DNA from 2 places in the Lentibacillus salinarum genome. Region 2 is predicted to be linked to the other one. Evidence: riboswitches for the same ligand, from Rfam matches in the RefSeq annotation. Region 2 holds a riboswitch; the other holds the start of a gene.
The links. Region 2 has a riboswitch for glycine ahead of gcvT (glycine cleavage system aminomethyltransferase GcvT). Riboswitches for the same ligand answer to the same signal wherever they lie in the genome.
Positions count from the first base shown of each region.

Region 1: it holds a riboswitch for glycine, as region 2 does, so the genes downstream of both, lpdA (dihydrolipoyl dehydrogenase) here and gcvT (glycine cleavage system aminomethyltransferase GcvT) in region 2, are expected to answer to the same signal.

Region 1 covers NZ_JBHTNH010000002.1:240,840-249,889, reverse strand. The annotation lists gene purU (formyltetrahydrofolate deformylase) at 1-638, opposite strand, end outside; gene lpdA (dihydrolipoyl dehydrogenase) at 761-2,161, opposite strand; glycine riboswitch at 2,366-2,457, opposite strand; glycine riboswitch at 2,458-2,558, opposite strand; gene ACFQ4A_RS01975 (5'-deoxyadenosine deaminase) at 2,610-3,950, opposite strand; gene ACFQ4A_RS01970 (M20 family metallopeptidase) at 4,042-5,163, opposite strand; gene ACFQ4A_RS01965 (DUF1989 domain-containing protein) at 5,164-5,784, opposite strand; gene ACFQ4A_RS01960 (cyclase family protein) at 5,823-6,506, opposite strand; gene ACFQ4A_RS01955 (adenine deaminase) at 6,506-8,332, opposite strand; gene ACFQ4A_RS01950 (EutN/CcmL family microcompartment protein) at 8,341-8,619, opposite strand; gene ACFQ4A_RS01945 (hypothetical protein) at 8,638-9,050, opposite strand, start outside.
Region 2 covers NZ_JBHTNH010000002.1:471,639-480,688, reverse strand. The annotation lists gene ACFQ4A_RS03205 (shikimate kinase) at 1-471, shown strand, start outside; gene ACFQ4A_RS03200 (YqzE family protein) at 533-718, shown strand; gene ACFQ4A_RS03195 (YqhG family protein) at 755-1,531, opposite strand; gene ACFQ4A_RS03190 (DEAD/DEAH box helicase) at 1,521-3,179, opposite strand; glycine riboswitch at 3,314-3,413, shown strand; gene gcvT (glycine cleavage system aminomethyltransferase GcvT) at 3,590-4,696, shown strand; gene gcvPA (aminomethyl-transferring glycine dehydrogenase subunit GcvPA) at 4,712-6,061, shown strand; gene gcvPB (aminomethyl-transferring glycine dehydrogenase subunit GcvPB) at 6,054-7,511, shown strand; gene ACFQ4A_RS03170 (rhodanese-like domain-containing protein) at 7,568-7,939, opposite strand; partial or broken gene ACFQ4A_RS03165 (vitamin B12-dependent ribonucleotide reductase) at 8,357-9,050, shown strand, end outside.

The DNA.
Region 1 (9,050 bases), 230 kb from region 2:
GCTCCTATAAAGGCTGGTAAGAACGAATGATGAATATTAATAATTTGATTCGAAAATTTGGATACAAAATCAGGTGAAAGAATTTGCATATACCTTGCCAGGGCGATAAAGTCAACTTTTCCTTTTAACAGTTCCAACTGTTTTTCTTCAGCTTCTGCTTTCGTATGACTGGACAAGGGAATATGATAATAAGGAATACCATGTCCTTCAACTTCTTCTTTTAAGTCGGGGTGGTTACTAATTACCATGGGAATATCCACTGGAATTTCACCAGATTTCCATCGCCAAATCAGCTCCTTCAAACAATGACCTTCCTTTGAAACAAAAATGGCCATTCGTTTCTTTTTTTTCTTGCTGGTCAGTTGCCAATCCATAGAATAATCTCGAGCCATTGTATGCAAATTATCTTCAAGTTTTCCATAAGAAGAGTCAAAATCTTTTAGATCAAATTCAATCCGCATAAAAAACATTCCTGCATGTGGATCTGTTGTATGCTGATCAAATTGGATAATATTAGCATTATGTTCTACTAAAAAATTAGATACTGTCGATATAATGCCAGGCTTTTCTGGGCAAGAAATTAATAATTCTGCGTGATTTATATTTTCTTTTTCTTGTTGCACTGCTTTTCCCTCCATCCTTTACATTTAAACATTTTAAAATAAAATTTAAAGCTACTTTTTGAATTTTATACTTAATCGTATATCATTAAATTTAAGTTCAATGGTGTCATGTTTAAATTTAACTAAACATTCTGAAATTATGCATGAATCTCATTACCGTCTACCGCTAAGGCTGCTTCCCCAATTGCTTCAGCTAAAGTTGGGTGCGGATGAATTGTACCCGCAATATCCATGGATGTTGAATTCAATACTAACGCTAAACCAGCTTCAGTAATCATGTCAGTGACATTTGGCCCAACCATGTGTACTCCTAATAGTTTTTTTGACTTTTCTTCAACAACGAATTTAACAAAACCATTTGAATCTCCGAATACCAGCGCTTTTCCAACTGCACGAAATGCAAATTTGCCTAGTTTTACTTGGTAACCTTTAGATTTTGCTTCCTCTTCTGTTAAACCTACACTTGCCACCTCAGGACTACTATAAACACATTTTGAGACACGAGTTGGGTCAAGTGGAGACGGATTTTTACCTGCCATATGTTCAATGGCAATGATTCCTTCGTGAGAGGCGACATGAGCAAGCTGTAAGCCACCAATAACATCACCAATAGCATAAATAGTTGAATCATTTGTTTGGTAATATTCATTAGTTTGAATTGTATTTCGGTTCACATTAATAGTCGTTTGATCAAGACCAATGTCCGCTATATTCGGGTGACGACCCACAGAGACTAATAGTTTGTCTGCGGAAAATGATTTTTCCTTCCCCTTATGTTCCGTTTTAATGGAAACACCATTATCCCTTTCCAATGTTTCTGGAAGAACTTTAGCCCCTGTTACGATTTTCACCCCTTTTTTCTTCATTAAACGTTGAACTTCTCTTGAAATATCCTTATCTTCCGTCGGTAAAATGCGTTCTGCATATTCTAGTAGAGTAACCTTTAATCCAAAATCGACAAGCATCGATGCCCATTCTATTCCGATCACACCACCACCAACAATCATAATAGACTCAGGCAATTGGTCCATTTGTAATGCCTCATCTGATGTCATTACATGGGTTCCATCCACTTCAAGGCCAGGAAGCGTACTTGGACGGGATCCTGTAGCAATTAGAATATGACAGGCATGTAGCGTAATGGTCTCTTCTTCGTTCTTCATAGTCACCAAGACATTGCTTGAATCAGATATTTTTCCTTTCCCTTCATAAACATCAATTTTTCCTTTTTTCATTAGATGTTGAACGCCTTTATATAATTGATTTGTAATACCCTCTTTTCTCTCCTGTACTTTAGAAAAGTCAAGTTCTACTTTAGGCGCAACAACACCAAACGCCATTCCATTTTTTGTATTGGTATATACCTCTGCACTCCTTAATAATGCCTTACTGGGAATACAGCCTGCATGGAGGCAGGTTCCTCCCAATTTTTCTTTTTCAACAACGGCAGCTTTTAATCCTAATTGAGATGCACGTATGGCGGCAACATAACCACCTGTTCCGCCACCGATAATGGCAACATCGTATTCCTTTGTCATTTTAAATCACTCCTCTTGTCTTACATAAACAAGCCATTAATAGTTGGCAAACTACCCAATCCTTTTTTATCCAAAAAGGGAATTTAACTGTTAAAATTTGATGTATTCCCATTTCTCCTATCTAATTTTCCATTGCTAATGAGCAAAATTTTTAACATTTCTAAGCATAAAAGTGCACACAAAAAAGGACAGAAAAAGGTGATATTCCCTTCCCTGTCCTTTCACCTGAGAGTTTAGCTCTATTATTGATAGACCTTCCCCTTTGGTGGCGTTCAAAAACGCACTCTCCAGAGACGCGTCCTATTGTGGTTCTTCTACCTGAGAGATTGGTTCCAAGGGTCTTTTTGGAACTTGCTCCTTCGGTGGCTTTTAACCAGCACTCTCCCACAATTGTCATCCGCTTTTTCTTTATAGTATTCTAAATATTGATTATTGTCAATTTAAAATTTTAAGCCTTTATAAGTGAAGGTACACGTTTTACTAATCGTTCAATCGATTTATTCGACTCGTGAAGAACAACATCTTTATCGACTGTTTTTACATTTCCATTTTCCATAACCACTTTACCATTAATTATTGTTGCATCTACATCAGCTCTTGTTGCTGAGTAGACAATTCTTGAAATCGGATCAACTTCGGCAGAAGGGAATGTATGGAACTTATTCAAATCCAAAATTGCAATATCTGCCTTTTTTCCAACTTCAATACTTCCGATTTGATCTTCAAGACCAACTGCTTCAGCTCCTCCTATGGTAGCCATTTTGAAAACGGTCTTTGCATTCATCATGGTAGGTCCATGAAGTGGTTTTTGAATAATGCTTGACAAACGCATCTCGTTAAACATATCAAGATTATTATTACACGGAGCACCATCTGCTCCAAGGCTAAGATGTGCGTCAAGTTCTAACATGTCAGGCATCTCAGCAATACCCGAAGCTAATTTCAAGTTAGAACCAGGGCAGTGACTCATTTTTATCCCACGTTCCTTAATAATACGTTTTTCTTCAGGATCAAGCCATACACAGTGAGCCAAAATAAGATTTTCATCAGCCAACCCAATATGGTCCAGATAAACAACATTCCGCATACCTCTTTGCTGTTCAACAATTTCAATTTCTCCTTTGTTTTCAGAGGCATGTGAGTGAATCTTAACGTTATATTGTTTAGATAAATCGCGGACTTCTGTTAATAGCTCTTCTGTACATGAAACGACAAAGCGTGGACAAAATGCATACTGAAGTCTTCCATTATCATAATTATTCCATTTTTCCAGGAGGTCAACACTTTGCTGGATAGACTTTGTTGTATCCTCTAAAAGGGGTTCAGGTAAATCATCCCCCAAATCCATCATAACTTTTCCACCAAGGACACGTATACCACTTTCAGCCATTGCCTGAAAAGCTTCGTTTGTATGATTAACCGTTTCCATATCAACAATTGTTGTCGTTCCGCTTTGAATTAATTCACCCAGCCCCAGCATAGCCGAATAGTAACTTGACTCCGCATCATGTGAAGCTTCAAGTGGCCATATTTTTTTCTGCAACCAATCCATTAATTCCAAATCATCTGCTTGTCCACGAAACAATGCCTGACAAAGATGGATATGTGTTTGGATAAAACCAGGGATAACGGTTTTATGTCTCGCATCTATAACCTTATCTGCTTCATTTCCAAGGTCACCGCCAACCTTAATAATTATATCGTCTTCAATATACAAATCTCCATAAATAATTTCTTCCTGTGGGTTCATTGTAATGATTTGTGCGTTTTTGATTAAGATACTTGACATGATATCACTCCTTTAAAATCAAAACCCCGGGAGCTGAAGTCTATACTATTGTAAAATTGGGAACTTTAAGTGTATACTTCAACCTTTATCTCTATGAACAATAATCGATTACTAGTTTCTTATAAAAGTCGATAGAACGTAAATATGCATTTATATGTACATATTCATTTGGTTGATGTGCAAGTTTTTCATCACCTGGTCCATAAATTAGCGTAGGTATTTTACTTTTTGGGTTTAAAACTGCACCATCTGTATAATATGATACACCATGTATAGAATCATGGTTCGAAATATCTAATGCTGTTTTAATTATTTTACTCGATCTATCTGTTAGGATAGATGGGCGGTCTAATAAAATATTCATATTATATTCCGGGGCATCATTACTAGAAAATATCTCATTCAATTTTTCTTTTAATTCACTATATAATTGATCATGTGATTGAGGCGGTACAGATCTAATGTCTATATTTATACTACAGTGATCTGGTATGACATTTGTTTGTACACCTCCATTTATTTTTGTCATTGCGGCACTGCTCTCTCCCAAAGGAGTCGCGGATATTTTCCATTTTGATTTAAGAGATTCAATTATTTCCATAACTTTCTGTATCCATTCAACTGCATTAATTCCTCTGTCTGGCATTGCTCCATGGGCTGTTTTACCGACTATATTAATTTCTACCCAAAAAGCTCCTTTATGTCCAACGACCACTTTTTCATCGGTAGGTTCCCCAATAACGAGTGCTTCAACACCATCCAAATTTTGCTCCTGTAAATATTGACGAGCCCCACAACTGTCCACTTCTTCTCCCGCAGTCGCTAAGAAAACAACATCCTTAGCTAGTGGCTTGCCTTCTTTAATTAATGATTCAACGGCAAGAAACATGGCGGATAGACCACTTTTCATGTCGGATGCTCCCCGGCCATAAAGCTTATCACCATCAATTTCACCTGAAAACGGTGAGTATTTCCAAGACTGTTTGCCAGGGAGGACTGTGTCCATATGACCGCAAAGGATTAGCTTTCCAGACCCCCGACCTTTTAATTGAATTTCAAAATTGTTTCGGTTTGGCTGTACTTCTGATATTTTATAAGGAATACCAGTAGATTCACATCTTTCTGCCATTAGTTTAGCAACATCGTATTCATTCCCCGGCGGATTGGAGCTGTTAACTTGGATCATTTCCTGCAAAAAGCGAACAGCTTCCATTTATTTCGCCTCCACAATCTGCATTTTCAATGACGTCACGTTCCATCCATTAACAGGGGCCATATCTTGGGAACAGGTTGAACATGCAATAACAACTTCTTCCAAAGCCTTTAATCGAATGTAATCACCTGGTTTAGACAAAGGCTCTTTGATCTCGTAATCGAGTTCCTCATTTAAAGCATTATTCATAAACAAGTTAATAGGATCTGGCACTGGTTCATTTCCCAATCCATACTCTTTCAAAGCATTATTTAAATTATCATGACAGTTTGGGTGATCTTCCTTTCCAAAGTCCACCTTATAACGGTAATAGTCACACGCAGGGAAAAAGAAGTCATGTTTTCCTACCGTATCTTCTGCGAACGTCATCAATGAACGCCGTTTATTGCTATATAGTGGATCGCCTATTTTCAACCGAATACTACTTAGGGAAGCCCTCATATGGACAGGAGAAACAAACTCTTTAGGATCATGTCTGTTAAAGCAAACAAAATCACCGACTTGTTTACCATCAACATCAATAATGATTAACTCTTCACCTGGTTTAAGCAAAGCACTTCTACCTTCATATGGCGGTATTATTATCTCTTCTTTGATTTTTTCTTGTGCTGAATATACCATATTATCCACCTCTTATCATTAAAGTATCCAAGTCCTTATTATTCATTAAATACTGCAACCGCTCTTACCGGTGAACCTGTTCCTTTACGAATTTTCAATGGAAGTCCAAAATACAAAAATCTTTTTCCTGAAACCTCATTTAAATTTGCCAGATTCTCCGTATTTGTTAATCCGTATTCCTGACATACAAGATGACCAGAAAATTTGGTATCCTTTGGGTTATCAATGGCTGGTGTGTCGATACCGATATTTACGACACCTTTTTCTGCTAACCATTTAGCACCATCGTAATTAAGCCCTGCATGTCGATGTAACCATTCTTCGGTACCATATGAACGATTGTAATGACCTGTATAGAGCAGGACAATGTCACCTCGTTCCAGTACCTGCTGGGATTTTTGCAACGCCTGTTCCAAATCATTCGGCGTAATATATCCATCGGGTGACATATGAGAAACATCAAGACAGATTGCGGGGCCGTAAAAATAGTCCAGCGGCATTTCATCAATTGTCTGTCCATTGGGATCATATTCAAATACGGCATCTGAATGTGTGGGACCATGTTCACTAATTATCAGATTGTTTGTACAGAAAGGGAATCCCATCTGTTCTATCGATTCTTCATGTGTCATGTTACGAAAAATCATAGTTTTTTGATGGGGCGGGAATACCGGCATTCCCTGATATATCTCTTGTGAAAGATCTATAAGTTTAACTCCCATTACAGTCTCCCTCCTTGTTCTACTACCGGTGATAGAACTTCAAATTTGTCAACATTGATTAATCCCATATCAGTGATTTTCCATTCTGGACTTGTTACAAGTGACCAGAAAGAAAGATGCATAAATGGTACATTTATACCGCAGCCCAATTCATCTTGTGCCAATCTTGTCAGTTCTGCAATTTTTTCACTTAATTCAATTCCGCTAAGCTCATCACTGATTAAACCACCGACCCTTAACGGTAGTTCGCCAACAACTTTGCCATCTTTAATCATTGCAATACCGCCATCCATTGCAATAACTCTATTGACAGCAGTTACCATGTCTTCATAATTCGTTCCTGTAACAATAATATTGTGCGTGTCATGTGCAACACTTTCTGCAATTGAACCACCTTGTAGCTTAAATCCATTTAAGAATGCCTTTCCAATATTGTTCGTTCGCCCATGTCTTTCAACAACAATTAATGGCAGAACATCTTGTTGTAAACATGGTTCAACAACTCCATTGGTTACATTCATATTGAATTCTTTGGCACCAGTTAAGTTTTGATCTTGAATTGCAACGATTGAACGGACTTGAGCGCGGCTTCCACTAGCCTTAATATGAAGGTCTTCAACTTTTACTGGATCTCTTTTAACAGATTTTTTGACACTTTCAGGATACGTATATGTACCCAGGTCAATTGTTAATTCACCTTTTTCGGCAGCGTTTGTTCCGTTAAGATATACTTTATCAATTGTCATTTCATTCAAATCATCTATTACAGCAATATTTGCTCGCTTTCCAGGCGCCAGCAATCCAACATCTTTAAAGCCAAAATGTGTTGCAGGATTAATGGTTGCCATTTGAATAGCCTCTACTGGGTCTATTCCTTGAGCAATTGTACGTCTAACAAGATCATTCATGTGACCATCTTTTAGCAGATCCTCTGGCACCATATCATCAGAAACAAGGATAGCACGTCTTGAGTCCATGCCTTCTTCAGTTACAGCCCGAATACATTCAGCCATATTTCTCTGTGAAGATCCTTCACGCATGAACACACTAACGCCATATCTGAGTTTTTCCATCATTTCCTCTTTTGTAGTTGTTTCATGACAAGAAACATGTGCACCACCACTAATGATATGTGCAGCCAATTCATTTCCGAATAAAGCAGGTGCATTTCCTTCTACCGATCTTCCAATACTATTTGCGTATGAAACAGATGCCACAAGATCATCAATCAATTCAGGTGCATTTTCATAAACTGGACCAATATTACTAAAACTTTGTATTTCTCCAATTCCTTGAACAGTTGGATCATTCAATAGCTCTTTCATATGTTTAGAATTCACATCATAACCAGCCGTTTCAAGGCCTGGAGCGTCGGGGACAGCAGCAGGTACTGTGAAATAAATTTGGTTTGGCAATGTTTTTGCCTCTTTAATCATTTCTTGCATACCGTGCACGCCCAAGACATTCCCAATTTCATGAGGATCGTTAACGATAGTAGTTGTTCCAGTAGGTATTGATAAACGAGAAAATTCTGTACAAGTCAACATAGCACTTTCAAAATGCATATGTGAATCGATAAATCCAGGTGAGATAAACTTACCTTTTACATTCTCTACATCCGTTTTATTTCCAATTAGTTTACTGGCGTCACCCACCATTAGAATGTATTCACCTTTTATTGCAACATCTGCTTCATAAATTTCTCTTGTTATCGTATTAATAATATAGCCGCCTTGAAGAACAAGATCGGCATACTGATTAGTATCCAATAACACATCTATAAGCTTTCGATACTGAATCGCTTCTTTAATATTTTCAGCCTGCATTATTAACGTCACCCTTTCAAATCATCGCATTCTAAACTGTCAATTATACCTACAATTGCAGCATCTATTGGGGAACCCTCGCTTACAGCACGGGATGCTATACTCCCTTTGACAAAAAAGACTCGTTCACCAACTCCAGCACCAACAGTATCGACTGTAATGATTGGTTGAGAGTTAAGGGGGCTTCCGTCTAAATCGATCGCCTGTGTGATTAACAACTTAGTACCTACTAACTTATCGTCCTTTCTTGTTGCCGTAACTCTTCCAACCACAATACCCATTTCCATGCGATGTTCCCCCTATTTCTAGTTGATCTTAATTTGATATTTCATAGCAATATCGCGTGCCAATGGTGTGATGATTACCCTTTGCTCTAAATCAATAGATTTTTGTCCAGCTTCAACATATTTTTGCACCATATCTGCTGTTACAACTTGTTTATTTTCATTTTGGGAAGTAGTTATGAAATGACGCAATACATCATCATCATTTTCTATTAATTGAATTCCAAACCCTTTAATTTGCTGTAATTGTTTTTTCATTTCATGCTTTAAAAAAGCTGTACCATGATTTAGACTGGATTGCTGCCATATTGAATGATAAGGGTCCGCCCCTGCTGATAAAGCACTAACTTTCTTTCCATTCATGAGTGCCCACATCAAAATTCGAATGGATGGGCGAGTATCATTAAAATGCAATATATCTGATACTGTCGAAA
Region 2 (9,050 bases):
GGTTTTATGGGCAGCGGGAAAAGCACGGTTGGCGAATTACTGCACCGTAAGTCAGGTATATCATATTTGGATACAGATCAAATGGTTGTCGATCAATACGGTGATATTGCGTCCATTTTCGAAAAAGAAGGTGAAACGCAATTCCGGGCTTATGAAACGGAAATGTTAACCCGGATTCCGGATAAAAATTATGTCGTATCGACCGGCGGTGGGATTGTAGAACGGGAAGAAAACCATACCCTTATGAAACAAAATGGTATGATCATTCATTTGGACACGTCATTTGATGAGATCACCGGTCGTCTGGGAGAAGATCCAACGAGGCCATTGTGGGGTCAGTACGATTCCGACAAATATAAGCTCTACATTCATAGGCGAAATTGTTATACCACATTAGCTGATTTTACGATCATGACGGATCAAAAAACACCCGAAACGATTGTAACGGAAATGATGGCTTTTTTATCGTGATAAGGGTATGAATTGAAAGGCGTTCGGGAAATATAAACATAGGACTATGAATGGACAGGTGATGCATATCTCTTTTAATGATTACGTCAAATATTTGACGCAGCAGATCACATCCTATTTGGATACGCCGGCCGGGGAAAAAAGAGAGCAACGGGTGAAAAATAAAGTCAAGCCGCCGGTCTACTCTAACAGGTGGTTTGGAGTGCTGCCTTTTGCCTTTAAGGTAGCAAGAAAGAAAACCAATTGACAGGATCGCAAAATTGGGCCCTGTCAATTGGTTTTTTTATTGATGATCCTGCAAATAAAAGATACCACCATTGATCACTTCAAAGGTAATGCGGGGCGAATAGCGCTTTTGGATGTCATCGATTTCTTTCTTCATATCCTGCTCGTTTCCTTCTCCTTTATAAAAATGGCGAAGCAAATCGATTTCTTCTGCCATCTTTTTTCGTGATGCTTCTGCCCAGTCATGATCCTGATCCTGTACATAACTTTCCAGCACGTTTTCGATCCGTTTAAAACCGCTATGCAGTTTGATCATCGGTGAAATGGTGAAACAGTAATCGGAAATGGCGTTATGCAATGATTTTTCCTGTAATATTGCCATCATTTTCACTTTCATGGCGCCATTGACAAGATGCAGCCCGATTGACACCATTTCATCCTTTTTTTGTTTCCCCTGATAGCTAATTTTGATATTGGTGACCAGCCATGGGTACAGTGCTGTTTTTTGGTTTGTATCAATACGCTCATAAAGCTTTGTATATTTCTCATGTTCATGCAGATGATTGACAATTTGGTGCAAACGGGGACTGCCGTAATGGATCCATTCGTTTTTTCCGTCACGTTTGTCGGGATCTGTGATCAGGGTTAGTTGTTTTGGGTCCCCGGCGTAGCCCATTTTTTTAATGTAATGCCAGTAAAAGGGGCGGTTCATTAAGGCGCGGTCCATATCTTCTGTTAACTGAACCGTCAGCGCCCCTTCCTCCTGATGAACGATCGTACAATGATGGGCTGTAAAGTAAGATTGTAAAAAATCGTGTAAATGATTAATAGCCATATGCCTGCTCATCCTCTGCCGGTTGGTTATGGGTCATCTGAATAACAGAGGACAGGTTATCCAATTTAATTTTCGCTTCGCCGGTTGTGGCGGAATCTGAAAAAATGCTTTGGATTTCCGATTCCAGGTCGTTGATATTCAGCTCAGCGAGAATGCTGTCCAAATGTCCGATAACCTGTTCAAATAAATTGATTTTCTTATACAGGAGCGTCATGATATGTTCTTCTAATGTACCGCGTATAGCCAAATTATAAATATGGACGTCCTGCTCCTGACCATACCGGTGAATTCTGCCAATACGCTGTTCCAGCCGCATGGGGTTCCATGGCAGATCATAATTAATCATATGGTTGCAAAACTGTAGGTTGATACCTTCCCCGCCGGCTTCAGTCGCAATCAGCACCTGAGCATGGTGCTCGAACAGCTGTCTCATCCAATCTTTTTTACTTTTTTTAAAACCGCCACGGTAGGGGACGGACGTGATCCCGTTTTCTTTTAAATACCATTGCAAGTAAAATTGGGTCGCCCGATATTCGGTAAAAATAATGACTTTTTCTTCGCCGATTTGTTTGATTAACTCAACTGCCTTAGTAGCTTTCACATGTTGGGGTAGCTGCTCTATTTCCTCTGTTATTGGTTTGATCATCGTTTCCCTTTCTTCATCGGTCATCATCTTTTGCATTGATAAGTAGCAAGCTTCCCGGGAAGAGCATAGCTCCCGGAGTAATGTAATCTTCGCAAACGAGGGGAGGGTATCGGTTGCGCTTTCCAATTGGGAATAAACATGTTGTTCTTCATCTGTAAAATCTGTCCAAACGGTTTCGATGTGGCGTTTAATGTTATCAAATGGCGTATGTTTCCGTGTATTGCGAACCATCACTTTTTGGATTAATTGTTTTAAATAGCCATCCTGATCCAGGTTTTTGCGATCCTTTCCGTATTGTTCTAAGAATGTTTCATAATTACCAAGATGCCCTGGCTTCAGGATAGATACCAGATTGAAGATTTCTACCAGTCTGTTTTGCACGGGTGTTGCCGTCAGCAGCAAACAATACTTTTTTTTCAACGCTTTAACAAATGCAAAGTTTTTGGTTTTATGGTTTTTTAGTTTATGGGCCTCATCGACTAATAGAAAGTCATAATCCTGCTGAAGTATCTGCTCACGATGGGGTGAACGTTTCGCCGTGTCAATCGACGTGATGATCACATCATATTGATCCCACGGATAACTTTTACGGAATGTGACGGCAGGAATATAAAACTTCTCGTTCAGCTCCATAGCCCATTGATTGACCAATGAAGCCGGAACGATAATCAGTGCCTTTTTGACCAATCCTCGAAGCATATATTCTTTCAAAATCAAACCGGCTTCTATCGTTTTACCAAGGCCAACTTCATCCGCCAAAATAGCACGGCCGTTCATTTCCTCGATGACTTGCGTGGTGCATGATAATTGGTGGTCAAGAAAATCCATTTGCGGTAAATAGTCCAAAGCTTTTAGCCCTTCAAATGAAGGCGTCATAGCAGTGAGCGCAGCCTGGTAATTCATCTGGAAAAGCTCCCACGACGAAAAAGGACCTTCTGTTTCCAGTCTTTTCGAAAAGCCGTCAATAAATATGTCATCTTGATGAATATCAACTTGATCCATTATTGTTCCCCTTTTTCATAAAATTATAATTTTCCCTACTTTTAGGACCGTACATATGGTATAATGCAGGTAATATCGATATTTTTTTCAGACACATACATAGTATAACCAAAATTATTAATATCATAATGCGAATGAATACAAGGGGAGAGCTTACTGTGACATAGTTGCAGTAACGCCGAAGGAGCAAACACGTCGTGTGAATCTCTCAGGCAAAAAGACTCTTGTAGGACGCAGCTCTGGAGAGCGTTTACATAGGTAAACCACCCACGAAGCAAGCATGTTTGTTCATGAACATAATGACAGGCATGTGCAACTTTCTGGTTGAAGGACAGAGATTCCCTTTATGTTAGGGAATCTCTATTTTTTATGGGCAAAATGCGTCAATCTTTAAAAAAGGAGTGGATGGAATGAGTGAGTTAAAACGGACACCTCTATTTCCTGAGTATGACAAGTGGGGAGGGAAAGCCATCGATTTTGGCGGATGGGAACTGCCGGTTCAATATACCGGCATTAAACATGAACACGAAACAACACGAACGAAAGCAGGGTTATTTGATGTATCCCATATGGGTGAGATTTTGGTCAGAGGGCCGGGAAGCGAAGCCTTTTTACAGAAAATGGTAACAAATGATGTGTCCAAATTAACCCCGAAACGCGCCCAATACACGTTTATGTGCAATGAGAACGGTGGTACGGTAGATGACTTTATCGTGTATATGTTAGAAAAGGATCATTATTTGCTGGTTGTCAATGCAGCAAATACCGACAAAGATTTCAAGTGGCTCACGTCCCATAATGATGCTGGTGTCACCATTGATAATGTTTCATCTGACTATGCACAGCTGGCATTACAGGGGCCGAAAGCAGAGGCGATTTTACAGCGGCTAACTGACACTGACTTGAGTACCATCAAGCCTTTCCGGTTCGAAAATCCGGTTTATTTTTCATCGGTTGAATCAGGTGCCATTGTTTCACGAACAGGTTATACGGGAGAAGATGGGTTTGAAATATACTTGGATGCTGCTGAAGGGAGAGCCCTTTGGAATCGGATTCTGGAGACAGGCAAGGAGGATGGCGTGGAGCCGATTGGCCTTGGGGCAAGGGACACATTAAGATTTGAAGCAAACTTGCCTTTATACGGTCAGGAACTTTCCGAAACGATTACACCGGTTGAAGCGGGTATGCCATTTGCCGTCAAAATTAATAAAGAAGCGAATTTTATTGGAAAAGAAGTTCTGAAACAGCAAAAGGAAGATGGGGCGGAACGGAAGCTTGTCGGAATTGAAATGGTTGATAAAGGGATTCCGCGTACCGGCTACCACGTGCTGGCTGGTGATGAAGAAATTGGTTTTGTGACGACCGGTACCCAGTCCCCCACACTAAACAAGAATATCGGACTAGCACTTGTGAAAACCGACTATGCTGAGTTGGGGACAACATTAGATATTCAGGTAAGAAAAAGAAAATTAAAAGCAACTATTGTAAAAACACCATTTTATAAACGGGAGCAATAAGGGGGATGATTTGATATGGAATTTCGTTATTTGCCAATGACTGACGCTGATAAACAAGAAATGTTGGATACGATCGGTGTTGCTTCCAGTGAAGAGCTGTTTTCCGATATTCCGAATGACGTCCGGTTTAAAGGGGAATTAAACTTAAAAAAACCAGCTGACGAAACAGCATTAATGAAAGATCTGACACGAATGGCTGCAAGAAATGTTAATTTAAAGGAATACAGTTCATTTCTGGGTGCCGGGGTTTATGATCACTTTATCCCGTCCGTCGTTGATCATGTTATTTCCCGTTCGGAATTTTATACAGCTTATACACCATACCAGCCGGAAATTTCCCAGGGTGAATTGCAGGCGATTTTCGAGTTTCAGACAATGATTTGTGAACTGACCGGTATGGAGGTGGCCAACTCGTCCATGTATGACGGGGGAACAGCGCTGGCAGAAGCCGTAACACTTTCCGCCGGGCAGACCAAAAGAAAAAAAATCCTGGTATCCAAAACGGTCCATCCGGAATCCCGGGCAGTCATACACACCTATGCCAAGGGACAAAATCTTGATATTGTTGAAATTGACCATAACGACGGCATCACCGATCTGGAGCAATTAAATCATGAAATCGATGAACAGACAGCAGGCGTTGCTATTCAGTATCCCAATTTTTTCGGGCAGATTGAACCACTCGATGACGTGAATCGTATCATTCGCCAGCAGAAAAAGACGATGTTCATCGTTTCCAGCAATCCGCTGTCGCTCGGTTATCTGACACCACCTGGAGATTTTGGTGCCGATATCGTTGTCGGCGATACGCAGGTGTTTGGCATCCAGCCACAATTCGGCGGGCCGCATTGCGGTTATTTCGCCACCACGGATAAATTGAAGCGTAAAGTACCGGGGCGTCTGGTCGGGCAAACGACTGATGAAGATGGTGAGCGCGGTTTCGTGCTAACATTGCAGGCAAGAGAGCAGCATATACGGCGAGACAAAGCCACATCAAATATCTGTTCCAACCAGGCATTGAATGCCCTAGCCAGTTCGGTGGCGATGAGTTCAATCGGCAAACATGGCCTCCGGAAAATGGCTGAATTGAATATGCAAAAAGCCCGTTATGCAAAACAACAGCTGAGTGCGGCCGGTATGTCTGTCACGTTTTCGGGTCCGTTTTTTAATGAACTGGTTATCAAAGTGCCGGCTGATGTGTCAGCCATCAACAAAAGGCTGCTAGAGAGCGGTATTATCGGCGGCTATGATCTGGGCCAGGCTTATCCGGAACTAAAGCAGCATATGCTGGTGGCTGTCACCGAGAACCGTACCAAAGAAGAGATTGATACGTTCGTGAATGAAATGGGGGATATACATGGCTAAAACAGATTTTCCGTTAATTTTTGAACGCGGTAAAGAAGGCAGAACAAGCTACAGCCTACCGGAATTGGACGTTCCGGAAATGGATTTGGACAGCGCGTTTGCTGATTCTTATATCCGCAAGGAAGCACCCAATTTGCCCGAAGTGAGCGAACTGGAGCTCATGCGGCATTATACGGCGTTATCACGACGTAATTATGGTGTCGATTCCGGTTTTTACCCGCTCGGTTCCTGCACCATGAAATATAATCCGAAAATCAATGAAGATGCGGCACGGCTTGAGGGTTTCAGTTATATTCATCCACATCAGGATCCGGAAACGGTACAAGGGGCTATGGAGATGATGTATGACCTGCAAACATCGCTGGCCGAAATCACAGGGATGCATGATTTTTCACTACAATCGGCCGCCGGTGCACAGGGTGAATGGACTGGGCTCATGATGATCAGAGCATTCCATGAAACAAATGGTGATCTTAACCGGTCGAAAGTGATTGTTCCGGATTCAGCCCACGGCACGAACCCGGCATCTGTGTCAGTGGCCGGACTTGATGTCGTCACGGTTAAAACAAATGAACATGGTTTGGTGGATCTCGAGGATTTAAAACGTGTGGTTGATGACGAGACAGCTGCACTTATGCTGACCAACCCCAATACATTGGGATTATTTGAAACTGAAATTATGGAGATGGCTGAGATTGTCCATAACGCAGGCGGCAAGCTTTACTATGACGGCGCAAACCTGAATGCGATTATGGGCTACACTAGACCGGGTGATATGGGATTTGATGTGGTTCATATGAATTTGCATAAAACGTTCACAGGCCCGCATGGCGGAGGTGGACCAGGTTCAGGGCCAGTCGGTGTGACAAGTGAGTTCGCACCCTATTTACCGAAGCCGGTACTTATGAAAAGAGACGATCACTATACCTTTGATCATGACCGCCCTGCTTCAATTGGCCGGATAAAACCTTATTACGGCAATTTTGGCATTAACTTGCGAGCCTATACGTATATTCGCACAATGGGTGCCGAGGGACTTAAAAAGGTCAGTGAGCATGCGGTATTAAATGCGAACTACTTAATGCGCAGGCTGGAGAAGGAATATGAGCTACCTTACCCGCAGCATTGTAAGCATGAATTTGTGTTATCCGGGAAAAAACAGAAACAGCTTGGTGTCAGGACATTGGATATTGCCAAACGGCTGTTGGATTATGACTACCATCCGCCGACAATCTATTTTCCGCTCAACGTGGAAGAAGCGATGATGACAGAACCGACTGAAACCGAGTCAAAGGAAACATTGGACGGTTTCATTGACGCGATGATCCGGATTTCGGAGGAGGCAAAGGACGACCCTGAGTTAGTCCAGGAAGCACCCCATCAGACGGTGGTCAAACGAATGGATGAAACGACAGCTGCCCGAAAACCGATTCTGCGTTATCAACAATAAAACGGGATGGGGAACATACTCCCCATCCCGTTTTATTTGGTTGCATCATTGTCCGGTTATTTAGCTTTCACTTTTCCCGTCCATTTTTTGAAGCCGCCTTTAAGCTGGCTGATATCGTCATACCCTTTTTTGTGAAGCAGCTGCGCGGCTCTTGCTGATCTTGATCCGCCCTGACAATATAAATAGACCGGTTTATCCTGTCGAAGTTCGACAAGCCGCTGCTTCATTTGTGTCAACGGTATATTCCTAGCCCCAAGAATGTGGCCTTTATCAAATTCATTCGGTTCGCGTACATCAATCAGCTGTGCTTTTCGGTAACCTTGGCGGAACTGGTCTTCTGTCAAGGTTTTCAGGAAAGTTTTACGTCGGAAAAATTGAAACACGGCCACTGCTAATAGCGCTACCAAAAGTATGATTAAAAATCCCATTAAGAATCCCCCGTTACTCAAAATCTGTCTATTCTATTATATGGCGGAAGCTGACTTTTTTCAAAGTATTTTTATTACCTGCAGAAATTTTGGTGTGTTGACTTAGATACAGGTCCAATTTATTGCATGCGAAACGCTGATTTGACAGCATTTGTCGGTTCTGAAGGGCAGCCGTATTTGTCATGGTGGAGCAAAATTTGAAAAAACGTTAAAAAGACGATTTACTAGCCGGTTAGCTTGAATTTCCTGTTTATTTCTTGGTATATTAGTCCTTTCCTGTGATTGACAAACGAAGCTGTTTTTGTTCCGAATCCCATATATTGTATTGGTTTGAATTTTAAGCACTATATATTGTTTTATATATCTGAAATATGGTATGTTAATAATAGCATATACGAAAGAAGGAGTGAATCCAATATGTCAACTGCTGTAGAAAACGAGCGTGGTATCGATGTGGAGGTACTGAATGAAGACATCAAACGCTTCCCGCAGGTCCATGCGATTACAGATGATATGCAGTTAACACACAAGGGTGTGTCACGGCTGGTTATGCTTGACCGATATGCGTTTAAAGACACCGGAAAAGTGACTCTTAAAGCAGGGGATTTTGTCGTGTTAACCATCAAGGCTGATCCGAAATTTCCTGCACGCGGACTCGGCTTCGTCAAATCAATTGACCGAGATCATAATCAGGCCATGGTTCAGGTAGATTCAGAGTTCGTATCCGTCCTTGATGATGAAGAAGAAGCCTCAACCGGTATTGTCAAAAGGTCACTTGATGTGATTGATAAACCACTGGAAATCTATTATGAACAAATTTCCAGGCGGAATGCGACAGGTCTTGCAAATGTGGAAATAACTCAGGATAAACAGAATGAATGGTTTGAAAAATTTAACCAGGAATTGAGCAGCATGAACTTCATTCCTGCAGGACGCGTCCTGTATGGGGCAGGAGCAGACACAGATGTCACGTATTTCAACTGCTATGTCATGCCCTATATAAAAGATTCAAGGGAAGGGATATCAGATCACCGTAAACAAGTGATGGAGATCATGTCACGGGGCGGTGGTGTCGGGACAAATGGTTCAACACTCAGACCGCGAAACGCCT